DNA from 3 places in the Paenibacillus sp. JT31N11 genome. Region 1 is predicted to be linked to each of the others. Evidence: riboswitches for the same ligand, from Rfam matches in the RefSeq annotation. Region 1 holds a riboswitch; each other region holds the start of a gene.
The links. A riboswitch is a leader RNA that binds a small molecule or an ion and turns the genes downstream of it on or off. The one in region 1 is predicted to bind thiamine pyrophosphate.

Region 1 (4,843 bases):
GAGCCTCGGGAGTATGCCAAAGCCAAACCAGACCACCAGCAGCGATCCCAGTGCGATAACGGGCACATTCTGGGTTAGGACCAGCAGCGGGTAGAAACCGGCTTTGGCTCCCGGTATAAGATGCAGCAAAGCGGCGAGCAAGAAGCCCGCCGCCGTTCCTGCCGTAAAGCCGAGCAGAGTCACGCCCAGCGTTGACAGCGTATGATGAAACAGACGCGGCGCCTCCGTGACGGTGTTGGACGCAATCGCAAGCGGAGACGGGAGAATGTAGGGCTCGATATCAAAAACAGCCACCGCCGCCTGCCACAACACAATAAAAACAGCCAATACAATTACAGGAGGCCCATATTTGCGAAGCTTACTGACCATCTGGATATTTCTCCAGCAGCCTGCCCATGGACGCGCCGCTTTCGGGATTATAGTACACTTTGATTTGTGAGATTACGGATGGGCATCCCATCACGGTCATCGCATCATTCATCTCCTGGACGATAGACAGCAGATGATTCAATTCCCCTTCCATCGTCGTTTCAAGCGGCGCCACGCGGTAAGGCACGCCGGATGCTTTAATAATCTCGATGGCACGGTCCACATACGGGATGACGCTTTCCCCTCCAGGTGTATGCGGCAGTATTTGAATGCTTAATAAGGCGTTCGCCATGTCGTTTCCTTCCCCTTTCGCTATTTTGAGTTCCCTCCGGCCTTATCGGCTATTCAGGCAAAAATTCGTTTGTGAAGGCTTTATCCGCCTCTAGTTTTTTATCCAGCAGCTTATGCTCAAACATCCAGTCGGCATAATTCGTCCATACTTCCGGATTTTGCTCTCCCCAGCGGGATGCATCATCCTGATAGCGCGGGCTGAGCCATTTCTGGCTGGCCCGGACCAGATCGGCGTTCAGATCCGGCTCCGCCTTGATCAGGATTTCCGCCGCATCCTCTGGATGATCGATCGCAAAGATATATCCTTCGGATGCTCCGGCCACGAATGCTTTTACAATGTCGCTGCGCTCGGCAATCATCTTCTCATTCGTTTCCAGCACAGGCGTATAATAGTCCAGCTTGTCGCTGTAATCGGTCAAGTAAATCATGTTGATTTTATCCCCGCGAAGCTCGGCCTCCACACCGGTCCAGGCATAATAGATCCAGGCAAAATCAATGTTTTTCTTCACAGCCGTAAAGAAATCAGCATCGCCAATGTTCACGATTTTCACTTTGCCCGCATCTGCCTTCTGCTCCTGCATCAAGGAATCGATGACGGCCTCCTCGGCCGGAGAGCCCCAGCCGCCATAGGTTTTACCCTCAAAATCGGTCGGCGTCTTGATATTCTTGTCCGCAGGCGAAGCGAAGCCCGAGGTGTTGTGCTGGATGACGGCTGCTATGGAAACCAGCGGCACACCCTGAATCCGCGCTTGTGTAATCCCTTCCTGATAACCTACTCCAAAATCTGCCGCGCCCGTGGCCACCATCGTGTCGGCACCGGCTTCGCCGGGTTGGATGATTTCCACATCAAGTCCGTGGTTTTTGAAAAAACCGTTGTCCCGGGCTACATACAGCCCTGTATGATTCGTATTCGGCGTCCAGTCCAGCACGACCTTCACCTTCGTTAAGGCAGCAGTCTGTCCGACATTCGTGCTGCCGGATTCCTGGCTGGCTCCATCCGCATCCGCACCGCTGCTGTTTGTACCCGCCGCGTTGTCTGCCTGCTCCGTATTATTCTCTTTGGCTCCGCAGCCCGCAAGCGTGAGCAGCAGGACAAGCACCGCTATTCCCCATTTTGCCATTGTGAACCGTTTGTTAACTGCCATGATCTGCGCTGCTCCTCCCCAATATCGTCCAAGATAAGCGACAACATTTTCACATAACCCTGATTTGTCCATAAGAAAAAGCGCCCTCCCGCTGGAAGACGCTTGTAAACGGCTTTGTAAAATCCGCCCCCTGCTTTCACTTAAAACCATGAAAACGGGCTGGCTACAATGCAATTCCTACGCTGGCATTATCCAGATCAGGTCAAAGGGTCGGGATTGTATCGGTATCCCCTCTCAGCCGGCCTACTCCAGCTCCCCATGTCATATTCAGTTATGTCGCACCTCCTATTATAGCAAACAATGCGCAAAATACCACCTGAATGTTAAAAGATAACAGGATGCTTGATCCGTTAAATATACGGGGGCCTGGGGTGATTTTACATTCGTTTGCCTATGAGTCTCATAAAATCCGCAAATAGAGGCCATTCTTGGCCTACTCCATTACAGAGAACTTGGAATAGCATGTATGATCTACGAGGAAAGGGGGAAATCAGCATGGGAACTTTTCTTGATCAACGCAGCTCGATGAACATCAGTGCCTCCGGCGCAACCACGATTACAATCACAGCTACTCCAGCTCTGTTCGGCGTAGTTGGATTGCAAACGCGAGGAGTCGCGAACCCGATTGTCGACCTTTCCGGAACTATCGGATTATCGTCTCTTGGAGGAGTTACGGTCCTTGTTAACGTTGTACGCGGAACCTTGATTACGGATCCAATCATCTACACAGCTATTTTTACTCCAAATGTACTTCCTGGACCGCAAATCCGCAGCTTCAACGCACAAGATCTTCTTGCTCCCGCCGCAGCACAGACAGCATATTCAGCATTCGTCAGCTCTGTCTCCACGACAGTCGTCTCGCGGGTAGGACCAGAAGTATTCTGGGGTCTCGCTTCCAACACCGTCTAAGGACAAGACTTGGAGCTATACGGACTAAGAGCCGTATAGCTTCTTCTCTTATAAGAAGCCATTTGGAGAAAGGATGAAGCAGATTGATTTCCCTCAGTTTATGCATGATCGTACGAAATGAGGAGGAGATGATCGCCCGCTGCCTCGATTCTGTCGCCGATCTCGTCGATGAAATCAATATTATCGATACCGGTTCGACAGACCGCACGAAAGAAATCGTCGCGCGCTATACCGATCGGATTTTCGATTTCAAATGGATAAACGACTTCGCTGCTGCCCGTAATTACTCATTCAAGCAAGCCACGAAGGACTATATATTCTGGCTTGATGCGGACGATTATTTGCTAGACAAAGACCAGAAAGCATTACGCGATTTAAAGAAAGATCTGAATCCAGGCTACGATTCGGTAATGATGGACTATGTCCTTTCACGAGATTATCACGGCAATGCCCAGGCATTCACCCGCCGCAACCGGATCGTGAAGCGCTCCCGCGGCTTCCAGTGGGTCAATCCGGTGCATGAAGTGCTAGTCGTATCAGGCCATGTCCTGCCGTCAGGCATTGAAGTGACGCATGAATCAGACCGGGAACATAAAAGCAAATCGCGCAATCTCTCGATCCTTGAAGAAGTCATAAATCGGGAAGAGAGCGAAATGTCGCCGCGTGTTCATTTCTATTATTCCAACGAGCTGATGGACAACGGTCGACATGATGAAGCGATTGAAAGTTATCTGGCGTTTCTAAAGCGCGATTCGGAGAATTTCGAAGATAACATTGCCGCTTGCGGACATCTGGCTCATTGCTACCATGTGAGAGGTGACCGCAGAGCGGAAATCAGCTGGCTCTTCCAGTCGTTCGAATATGACCTTCCCCGCGCTGACTTCTGCTGCCGTATCGCGCTCTGGTATGAAGAGAGCGACGACTATGAAAAAGCGATATTCTGGTATGAGCTGGCCCTTACCATGGAAATGCCCCAGAATCATTTCGGTCTTATGAATAAAATTTGCTGGACCTGGGCGCCACACGTTCAACTTACGCTTTGTTACGGCAAGCTCGGTCAAATTAAGAAAGCCTATGAGCACAATGAAAAAGCGCTCTCTTATTTAGCAGGCGACGGGAATTTGTTGGCTAATAGACAACGGTTGGAAGTTTCGCTCCGAGAACTGGAGAACGTAGAAATCAAGGCTTTGGAGGACTCGACGACAAGTACAGAGGAGGCAGGTGATTCTGGTGAAAACGAGCATCATAATCCTGACATATAATGGACTCTCTTATACGCAGAAATGCATTGAGAGCATCCGGGCATATACGGCGCCCAATGATTATGAAATCATTATAGTCGATAACGGATCGCATGATGGTACCGTACAATGGCTTCGAGGCCAATCTGACCTTCAGGTCATTTATAACAAAGAAAATCTCGGTTTTCCGAAAGGCTGCAATCAAGGAATGCAGCTGGCTACAGGAGAGAATCTGCTTCTTCTGAACAATGATACGCTGCTTACGCCAAGATGGCTCGACCAGCTTCTGACCTGCCTCCACAGTGATAAGTCTAACGGAGCAGTTGGTCCCATCACCAATTCCGCAGCATACTATTCCGCCATAGAAGTCCCTTATAAAACATTAAATGAAATGGTTACATTTGCTGAACAACATAATCGTATCGACCCTTCAAAATGGGAGGATCGCCTCAAGCTGATTGGTTTTTGCCTACTTATAAAACGGGAAGTTTACGAAGCCGTCGGCGCTTTGGACGAACGATTCACACCGGGTAATTTCGAAGATGACGATTACTGTCTTCGCATCCGTAATGCCGGTTACCGCCTAATGATTTGCACCGATACATTTATCCATCACGAAGGTAGCGCTTCATTCCGTGACGACCCGGAGGCTTATTACACGCTTATGCAGAGAAATAGCCAGAAATTTAATGAAAAATGGGGCTTCAGCCCGGACTACTCTCTGAATATTCGTCATGATATTTTACAGCTCTTCGACGAACCTGCATCTGAGCCGCTGCGGATTTTGGAAATCGGCTGCGCCTGCGGGGCTACTCTCCTTGAACTTAAAAATTGGTATCCGAATGCAGAACTTCATGGAATCGAATTGAACCCGGATGCAGCAAAAAT
Region 2 (4,843 bases), on a different contig from region 1:
GCGGTGTACCTGACAGACCCTCCCAGGCTCCTGATCGCGTTAACCATCTCGGTTGTTCTCCCGGGAATGACTACATCATCCTTCTCTCCATGGAAAGCCCAGACCGGTATACCCTTCAGCAGGCTGGCATCTTCGGGCTGGTAGTAGCCGGCCAGTGGAGCAATAGCTGCGAAGCGCCCGGGGACATTCGCAGCCAGGTCCCATGTTCCGTTCCCGCCCATGCTGAATCCGGTCAGATATACCCTCTCCGGGTCAACACGGTGGCTGCGGGCTATTTCGTCCAAGAGAGCCGACAGGGCATTCCGCTGCTGCGGCCAATCCGAATGCTCCGGACATTGCGGCGTTGCGACGATAAATCCGAAGTCCTTCCTTTCTTCAGCGAAACGCGCAACCCCATACTGATGGAGTAGAGCCAGATCATCGCCCCGCTTCTTGATGCCATGCAGGAACAGGATGAGCGGCCATTTCTTCCCGGTATTCCTCTCGTAATCCGAAGGAAGAAACAATTGATAGCCAATCCGTACAGGTTCAGGAGTCTCTTGGCGAAGAAGATGTGAGGTGACGGGCATGGAGCAGCAGCATCCTTTCTCAAGGGCGATTTTTCATTATTATAACGCTATCGTTCAATATTTTACCAGTCGTTTTGACTTAAACTGAAGCAGCCCGGCGCGCCTAAAGGCGGCAGGGCAGGGGTGGCAGGGGCGGTCTGCATGCCGTTTTGGACGAAGTCAATCAGCATCGCAAAAAGAAGGAACGCCACCAACTAAAGCTGTGCTTCCAATCCTGTCCGCTTTGCGTTATCTTCTCCTTCCAAGTCCCGCACAGCCTGCTCGCGGATATCCTGTGTGATTCGCATGCTGCAAAATTTCGGACCGCACATCGAGCAAAAATGGGCCGATTTGGCCGCATCTGCAGGAAGCGTCTCATCGTGATAGGACATCGCCCGTTCCGGATCAAGCGAGAGATGAAACTGATCGCGCCAGCGAAAATCGAACCTCGCTTTGGAAAGCGCATGGTCCCGCATTTGCGCGTTCGCATGCCCCTTCGCCAGATCAGCGGCATGCGCCGCGATCTTGTACGCAATCACGCCTTCCTTCACATCCTCTTTATTGGGCAGTCCCAAATGCTCCTTCGGTGTGACATAACAGAGCATCGCTGTACCGAGCCAGCCTATCATCGCCGCCCCGATAGCCGAAGTGATGTGGTCGTAGCCTGGAGCAATATCCGTCGTCAGCGGACCCAGTGTATAGAATGGCGCCTCCCGGCACACCTTCAATTGACGCTCCATATTCTCCTGGATCAGATGCATCGGAACATGGCCGGGGCCTTCGATCATCACCTGCACATCATGCTTCCATGCAGCTTGAGCCAGCTCGCCAAGAGTATCCAGCTCCCCGAATTGAGCCTCGTCATTGGCATCTGCAATGGAGCCGGGACGCAGCCCGTCACCGAGAGAGAATGAAACATCATATTGTTTCATAATTTCGCAAATTTCTTCAAAGTGCGTATACAGAAAGTTCTCGCGTTGATGCGCCAGGCACCATGCCGCCATAATCGACCCGCCCCGCGAAACAATCCCCGTTACCCGCTTGGCCGTAAGCGGAATGTACCGCAGCAGAACACCCGCATGAATGGTAAAATAATCTACCCCTTGCTCAGCCTGCTCGATCAGAGTATCGCGGTACACCTCCCAGCTCAGATCCTCCGCCTTTCCGTTCACCTTTTCCAGCGCCTGGTAGATAGGCACTGTGCCGACCGGAACCGGCGAGTTTCGCACGATCCATTCGCGGGTTGTATGAATGTTCCTGCCCGTGGAGAGATCCATGACCGTATCGGCGCCCCAGTGGGTAGCCCATGTCATTTTCTCCACTTCCTCCTCGATGGACGAAGCAACGGCTGAATTACCGATGTTGGCATTGATCTTGACGTGGAAGCGGCGCCCGATAATCATCGGCTCGCTCTCCGGATGATTGATATTCGCCGGTATAATAGCTCTTCCTGCCGCTACCTCGCTTCGCACAAGCTCTGCCTCCACCCCTTCACGAACAGCAATAAACGCCATCTCCGGCGTAATGATTCCCCTGCGGGCATAAAATAATTGGGTCACATTGCGCCCGCGGACAGCTCTTAGCGGTGTGTGGTTTAAAGCCGGGTACGGTTCTGCTCCTTGGCTGCCTGCCGCTTTCTCCGAGTCGAAACCGTTATCAAGCGGCTGAATCACACGCCCTTCATAGCGCTCCACATCTCCCCGATCTTCAATCCATGACCGGCGAAGAGCCGACAGACCCTTGCGCACATCGGCCCGATAAGCGGAATCCGTGTACGGACCGCTGGAATCATATACCCGAACCGGTTCGTTCAACTGCACCTCGCCGCTTCTACTGATACTCGGCGACAGTTCAATCTCCCGCATCGGCACCCGCACATCCGAACGGCTTCCTTGCACATACACTTTGCGACTGCCCGGCAATGCTCCAGCCATGATCGTCATATCAAAAACCTCCCAAGGTAATTTGGAGAATCCCCTAGGAGGCTCGCAAGGACAGCAGCATAGACGGTGCGGAAAAATTGGAACGAGCCAAGGGCAGGCAGTTCCCTGACCTATTAGTTCCCGGTATGAGCAGGCTTCAGCCCGTTCACCGACAGCATTCCTTGACACACTATCATGCTGGAGCGAACCGGGAAGAATCCGATCTGCCGTCCTTTGCGGCTGAGCAAATTTCTTCCCTTGGACCGTATAGAAATTTATAGGAGTGAAGCTTATAAAATTCTATAAAGTTAAAAAAACCGCTCCGGCATGGGAGCGGTTTGAATGCGGCAATTTCCATCCGGCATATGAAGACTATGCTTCATTGTCCGAATAAGTGAGGCATCCTGTCTATGCGAAAAGACAATTGCATAGATCCAGCCCATAATCGCACAGACAAGCCCACTTTCCTACGCTGGCATAACCCAGATCAGGTTCAAAGGGACCAAAGCGATCAGCGCTTTATCTCAGCCCATGCGGGCGCCCCTAGTGGATTTCCTAGTACGACTATATCGCGTGAACGCACACGCAGTCAACTTATAATGTTCAATTTCTTCGATGAATGCCAACCGTCTGCTGCACATTGCCTGCAACCGTGACAGTTACGTAGTCTGTCTTCACGGTCCCGTTGTTGTAAGTAGAGGTGAACGTAAACGTCAGCGGCCCATCCTCCAGCTTCTCGAAGCTTTCATCCCACATACTACCGCTCCAGCCGGTCCGACGCGCGTTCGCGGCATCCAGATGAGTCGTGAAGCCGTTCATCGTCACCTCAACAGTATCCGCTTGGGTAGTTGTTACCGTTTCGGTCGTTTGGGCATGCAGCACGAACTTCTCTCCTGCCCAAAAGACCTCATAACCGCGCGGGCTGTCTGCATCGCCGTTTTGATTGATATTGTATTCTCTGCGGCGCTGGTCCCACAAATCCGTATGCATCACCTGACCCTTGACGTCAAGCGGCAGCACCGGTATGTCTTTGCGCACCACTACCGGCGGCGCTTGGCCGTCCTGGACCGTAAGCTCGACTTTATATATCCCTGCCTTGTCTCCTCTGAAACCTGGCCCGGTGTGACCATAGGGACTATTAAGAAAGGAGTTGAAGGTTTGTGAGCCTCCCTCCGGATCCTTGACAATATAGATAACCTGTAAGGTATCCAGGTCGGGATCGTCAATGGTATGGCTGATCCGGATCGAATCCCCTTCATACACCGGTTTGGGGGTCCAGTCAAAATCGGCTGCAGGCGGCCGGTTCGTTTCGATATAGAAGTATTTCGGATCGCTCCAATTGCTCCAGTCATAGCCGTCATACACACGGACTATGACATACATGTACACATGCTCAGGCAGGTCGACAGTTGGCCGCCAAGAGAGTTCCCGGCCCGGCTTGATATCCGTATCCCGATACAGCTCTCCGCCATATTTGAAAATCTGAAGCTGGTATCGGGTTTGCAAATCTCCGTCAGCATCCGCATAATTCCATTGAAATGCCGGCCGGAATTCCGTTAGCTTCGCCGGATTATTCTGATCCGTGCTTTCAGGCACTATGATCCGGGCTTGCGGTATCTGGTTGTATATCGTGACCTGCCCGTTGTACTGCGCCTCGGCTCCTGCCGAATCCTGCACGACCTGCCGGATATTGAAGGTGCCGAGGGTGTTGAACACCTTGCTCCAGAATGTCCGTGACGTGCTCTGCAATAATTCCCCATCGCCAGTTGTTACATTGCGAATATAGTACTCATGCGGCAAGTTCTCCCGTCCGCCATCCTCGGCGTCATAGGCCCTAGAATCCATAACAACCGGAACGTTGCGGAAAGTATTCACATAGCTCGTCGTGAATCCGGGAACCGGCGGCGTATTGGGTGTCGGTATTGTGGAGATATCCAGGGATACGACGGTGTAATCCGACCATGCGCCATATTCGTCCTTCACAGCCATGCCAATTTCATATAACCCCCGTTCCTGCGGAGTTACAAGCTTTTCGTAGACAATGCTCCCGGATGGGGTGGCATAGTAGAACTTCTTCTCCAGGATTCCCCGGGTGGCCCGGTAATCAATGGTGGACGTTTCTGTCGAGTAATTGTCAGGACTGGCATACCGGTCCGGGTCATAGCTGCTGTCGGTCCAGATCAATTTGCCGTCAGCTGCAGGAACGACCATAAACTGAGAGACCGGTCTGCGGTGAACGGTAACTCTTTTCGCAAACGGATTCGAGTTTTTACGGTATTCATCAAAGGTCATATCCGAATAGAGATAGCTTGGGTGAGGATCGTCCTTCGCCCTCAGTGTAACGATGTAATCCCCTACCTTATCGAAGGTCAG
Region 3 (4,843 bases), on a different contig from region 1:
TAGCGGCTCACATCCAGCATCTCCAGAAAATTAGGCTGGCCCGCCTCAAAAATATTCATCCTTCTCACGGCGAACGTCAGAATCTGCGATTCCGAAGCCTCGACGGCCTGCTTCTGGATTTCAAAATCCGGGAACTTCCCTGTGCCGAGCAGCAGCCGGGAATGAAATTCATGCGCTCCAATCTTCAACATATCAGCCACCTCCTACAAAATGGACAATCTCAATACGGTCTCCGTCCGACAGACGGGTATCCTGGTGAGCGGACTTTTCCAGAATGCTCTGGTTCCACTCTACAATTACTACCTTCTCCTCCAAACCGAAATGACGGAGCAGGTCGTGCACGGATGCTAAAGTACCGGGCACTTCAACGTTCTCGCCATTAATGTGCAAATTCATCCTGGTTCAGCGCTCCTTTCATGTCCATCTGCCGGTCCAATCGAAAAGCGTCGAGATAATCGGCCTCTGCCGCTTTTCCCTCCGCCCAATCAGCGGCCAATTGCCCGGTAATGGGACTAAGCAGTATGCCATTGCGATAGTGGCCGGCCGCTACGTACAAGCCCCGCAGTTCCCTATGCTCACCCAGGAAAGGCAAACCGTCCGCAGTCTGCGGCCGCAGCCCAGACCAGGCCTTCTCCCATTCCGCATGCACAATATCCGGAACCAGCAGCTTGGCGGCTTCGAGGAGTTTGCCAATCCCCCCCAGGGTGACTTTACGGTCATAGGAATGCTCTCTCATTGTGGCTCCGACAATAAGCCGTCCGCCCTTCTTGGGAACAAGATAACAATCATGGCTGAAGATTGTCGCCTGCACCAGCGGTGCATGGGTAAGCACCGAGAAGCATTCTCCCTGAACAGGGAAAACAGGGCTTGAAAGTCCAGCCTGCTCCATAAGCGGTCCGCTCCAGGTGCCGGAGGCAATGACGACTCGGCTGCCGTACAAGGTTGTGTCCCGGGTCCGGACGCCGCATACAGAGCCCTGCTCCAGCACAAGCGATTGAACCTCCGCATATTCCCGGATGTCCGCTCCCAACGCCGCGGCCGCCTTGGCAAAAGCAAGGGAAAGCTCCGGGGCCAGCACATGCCCGTCCTCTTCAACAAGCATGGCGCCCAGAATATCCGGGGCAAGCGCCGGTTCGAGCTTGCGAACCTCATGACCGGTCAACCAGCTTGCCTGTTGCCCCGCTTTGCGCTGAAATACGATCGCATGCTGAAGCTCGTTCATCTGCGCGACGGTTGTGGCGATGCGAAGCAGCCCCTTGCGCTCCAGACCGATATCAATTCCGCTGAGCTCTCGAAGCTGGGCGGCAAGTGATGGGAAGAGCGAGCGGCTGCGGAGGGCCAGCTCGAATAATGGCCCCGCTTCGTTGATTTCCGCCTGTGCGGCAAGCATGCCGGCAGCGGCATTGGAGGCCTGCCCGGCAAGCCGGTCACGCTCCAGCAGCACAACCTTCATGCCTCTTGCCGCCATATGGTAAGCGATCGAGCTTCCGATCACCCCTCCGCCCACAATGATCGCATCAAACATTTTCGTCATCTGATTCGTCTCCTCGTCTGTTCAAAGCTTCGGCATACTGCAAGGCGGCTCCCATAGGATCCGCCGCCTGCATAATGCCCGACAGCACCGCTACACCCGCTGCTCCTGCTGCCCGGACCTGCTGCACGCGCTCCGGATTAATTCCGCCAATGGCGATTACGGGTATATCTGCGCTCCGGACCATATGCGCCAGAGCGCCGATCCCTCTCGGCTCCTGCCCCGGCTTGGAAGCCGTTGCGAATATATGACCATAAATCAGGAAATCCGCTCCCTGCTGCCCGGCCACGACAGACTCCTCTATTCCATGCACGGAGCAGCCCAGACGAAGTCCGGGAAAAGCCATTCTGGCTTCCCGAACGCCCAGACTGCGGTAAGATAGCTGAGCGCCCTGCAGCCGGGCGGCCCATGCTACATCGATCCGGTCATTAATCATTATTTTCCCGGCCGGAACGCCTTCGGCGAGCAGAGCTTGCACCCCTTGCCACAGCTCGGAAGCATTCCTCGCCGGTTCCCGCAGATGAAAGGAAGTCACGTACGGATGAATCTTCCCGGCAGTCCTCGCATAGGCTTCCAGATCCTGCCGGCCATCCGAAATTATATGTAATTCCAGTGCCGTCAAACGTTCACCGCCCTCCCAGACTACGGTATGGATAAAAACACAAAAAAGACCGCCTTCCAGATAAGAAGGCGGCCCTGTTCAACTAGGCAATAGCATACTTATTCATATGCCGATAGACCAATCGTGAGACCACTTCCCTACGCTGGTATTACCCAGATCAGGTGCAAAGGGTTTGAATTCATCTTCAATCTCAGCCATTCGGCTCCCCTAGTGATACATCCTATGCAATTGGCTTTATACTATCACGAATGCTAGAAAAAGCAAATAAAAATCTGTTGGAAGGCTGCAAATATGCGGATCCAACCTTATGCGGCCAGGAAGAAGCCGCATCTGAAAGGGCAAGCGTTGCGGACATTATTATCCTCTCAATACCCGCCGGCATACGGGCTTTTCGGCTCTGCTCCCTGATGGTCGAACTTCGCCATATAGGCCCCTCTCTTCTCGACTGTTTCTGCTGAGGAAGTCATCGCCTGCTTCAGATCCCCTTTATGCACATCATTCACGATCCATCGCTGTCCGAAACCGGCATGCACCACTTCGTCGGCCCAGTCGAAGTCCTGGAAGGTCGTCATGAGCGGATCCCGGGCAATGTCGCGGCAAAATTCCCATTCCTCGCGCTTGCCAGGCGGATATTTCATCGCCGCTTTCTCAATGGCAATCGTCAGATGCGTATAGGCCTCGTCCGGCTCGAACAGCTGCAGCGTCATGTCCAGCCAGCCCGTCCAGTTCGGCTTGTCGTAAATATCATAGCCCTTGACGCGCAGAGCCGCTTCGCCGAACCAGGAATGTCTGACCTCATCCCAGGCATGCCTGGCGGTATCGAGGTAGAACTCCCAGGGCTTGCCTTCGGATTGAAAGTGGACGCAGGCTACCGCTTCCGCCGGAGACATCTCGAAGAAGCGCGTAAACATCATCATTTCGAATCGGCCCGCCTCGGAGTCCTCGAACTGAAATTCCTTGAATTTGCTCACTGCGCTGCGGAACCGGTCGTCGCGCGTGCTGGAAGCAGGCAGCTCGAATGGCTGGGCGGCAACCGCAAGCTCGGGATCGGGCTCCTCCTTGGCGAGATCCCCGTTAATCCCTCCGGCTGCAGCCAGCAAATTACGAAGGTATCCGACCCAGCGGTCGGCATCGGCCACCGCTTTCTCAGTGGACTCGGCCGTGAAATGCCGCACGGCCTCATTCCCCCACTCCAGCTGCTCCTCCCGGTCCATCAATTGATGCTTCAATAAATGAATCGTCGGCTCATCGACAATGGGCTGGGCGCTTGCCATATATGCCCGCGCAGAGCGGATTTGATCCGGTTTCACCACCTCGAACAACGCTCTCATCAGCTGCAGCGTATCCGCGGATTTCAGCACCTCGTCCATCAGCAGCTCCAGATTCGGGTCCGGCGACTTGTCGAAGGCCGACGAGCTCATTCGGAGCTGCTTGCAGCGGCTGCGCAGCTGATCGCAATGCGAGGCATCCTGCCACATCAGGCGGGAGAGCGCCCCCTTCACCTCATATTCGGGACGCGCCACCATATGCCCGGCCTCAAGCTTCATCAATCGGCGGTCCACATAGCCGATTCGATGCAATTTGTGGGATGATTCCGCTACCGACATGCCTACTTTGCCATAATCCTTGATTCCCATAAATGGATGCAGCATATAAATATTCCTCCCCGCAAATAAAAGTACTCTATTAACCCTTCAATCCGGTAGTAGAAATTCCTTCTACAAAATGCTTTTGCGCCAGGAAAAAGATAATCATGCAGGGCAGCATCGTCAGTAATGACATCGCCATGATCTGATTCCATTGAATATCATAGGTGGCATCGATAGACATCCTCAGCGCCAGTTGAAGCGTAAATTTGCTGACGCTGTTCACATAGATCAGCGTGTTGAAAAATTCATTCCACAGCCAGATGAATTGAATAATACTGACGGAGAACAGCGCAGGCTTGCACAGCGGCATCAGGATCCGGGTCAGAATCGTAAAGGAATTGCAGCCGTCTATTTTCGCCGATTCATCCAGCTCGCTCGGCAGACCGCGAATAAATTGAACCATCATAAAGATGAAGAACGGATATCCACCGAGGAAAGCCGGAACGATAAATGGCAAATAGCTGTCCAGCCATCCGAAATTCCGGAACAGCAGGTAACGCGGAATGATCAGCACCGCATGGGGCAGCATCAATGTTGCTATCATGACTGCCAGCAGCACCTTCTTCAGCGGAAATTGAAACCTTGTGAATCCGTATGCGACAAGAACGCTTGAGACGACCGTACCGATGACAGTGGGAACGACCAGCAGAAAGGAATTGGCGTAGAACGTTCCGAACGTAAATTGACCGGAGCCCTTCCAGCCTTCCACAAAACCGTCCCAGATCACCCGCTTCGGAATTAATCCGATTGAAGTATAAATCTCTGCATTGGGCCGGAAGGAAGCCGCCGCCATCCAGAGCAGCGGGTAGATCATAATAAAGCCGAATACGATCAATACCAGGTAAGCGCCGATTTTGGACAGATTCTTCATCATTTGCCACCATCTTCGTAGTACACCCATTTGGATGAGGATTTAAAAATAACCAGTGTAAAAATCATTATAATGACGAACAGCACCCAGGATTGTGCCGACGCGTAGCCCATTTTAAAATACTTGAACCCGTTCTCATAAATAAGCAGCCCGTACAGGTAGGTGGAATT

Region 2: it holds a riboswitch for thiamine pyrophosphate, as region 1 does, so the genes downstream of both, thiC (phosphomethylpyrimidine synthase ThiC) here and AC0YNV_RS09580 (ABC transporter substrate-binding protein) in region 1, are expected to answer to the same signal.
Region 3: it holds a riboswitch for thiamine pyrophosphate, as region 1 does, so the genes downstream of both, AC0YNV_RS01885 (thiamine phosphate synthase) here and AC0YNV_RS09580 (ABC transporter substrate-binding protein) in region 1, are expected to answer to the same signal.

The regions. Positions count from the first base shown of each region.
Region 1 covers NZ_JBWDNQ010000002.1:342,216-347,058, forward strand. The annotation lists gene AC0YNV_RS09570 (ABC transporter permease) at 1-369, opposite strand, end outside; gene AC0YNV_RS09575 (thiamine-binding protein) at 359-661, opposite strand; gene AC0YNV_RS09580 (ABC transporter substrate-binding protein) at 711-1,805, opposite strand; TPP riboswitch at 1,963-2,074, opposite strand; gene AC0YNV_RS09585 (hypothetical protein) at 2,301-2,714, shown strand; gene AC0YNV_RS09590 (glycosyltransferase) at 2,798-3,976, shown strand; gene AC0YNV_RS09595 (glycosyltransferase) at 3,945-4,843, shown strand, end outside.
Region 2 covers NZ_JBWDNQ010000004.1:325,433-330,275, reverse strand. The annotation lists gene AC0YNV_RS17325 (carboxylesterase family protein) at 1-569, opposite strand, end outside; gene thiC (phosphomethylpyrimidine synthase ThiC) at 764-2,491, opposite strand; TPP riboswitch at 2,918-3,025, opposite strand; gene AC0YNV_RS17315 (glycoside hydrolase family 78 protein) at 3,074-4,843, opposite strand, start outside.
Region 3 covers NZ_JBWDNQ010000001.1:407,645-412,487, reverse strand. The annotation lists gene AC0YNV_RS01900 (thiazole synthase) at 1-191, opposite strand, end outside; gene thiS (sulfur carrier protein ThiS) at 193-396, opposite strand; gene thiO (glycine oxidase ThiO) at 380-1,534, opposite strand; gene AC0YNV_RS01885 (thiamine phosphate synthase) at 1,518-2,153, opposite strand; TPP riboswitch at 2,271-2,372, opposite strand; gene AC0YNV_RS01880 (hypothetical protein) at 2,519-3,805, opposite strand; gene AC0YNV_RS01875 (carbohydrate ABC transporter permease) at 3,840-4,676, opposite strand; gene AC0YNV_RS01870 (carbohydrate ABC transporter permease) at 4,673-4,843, opposite strand, start outside.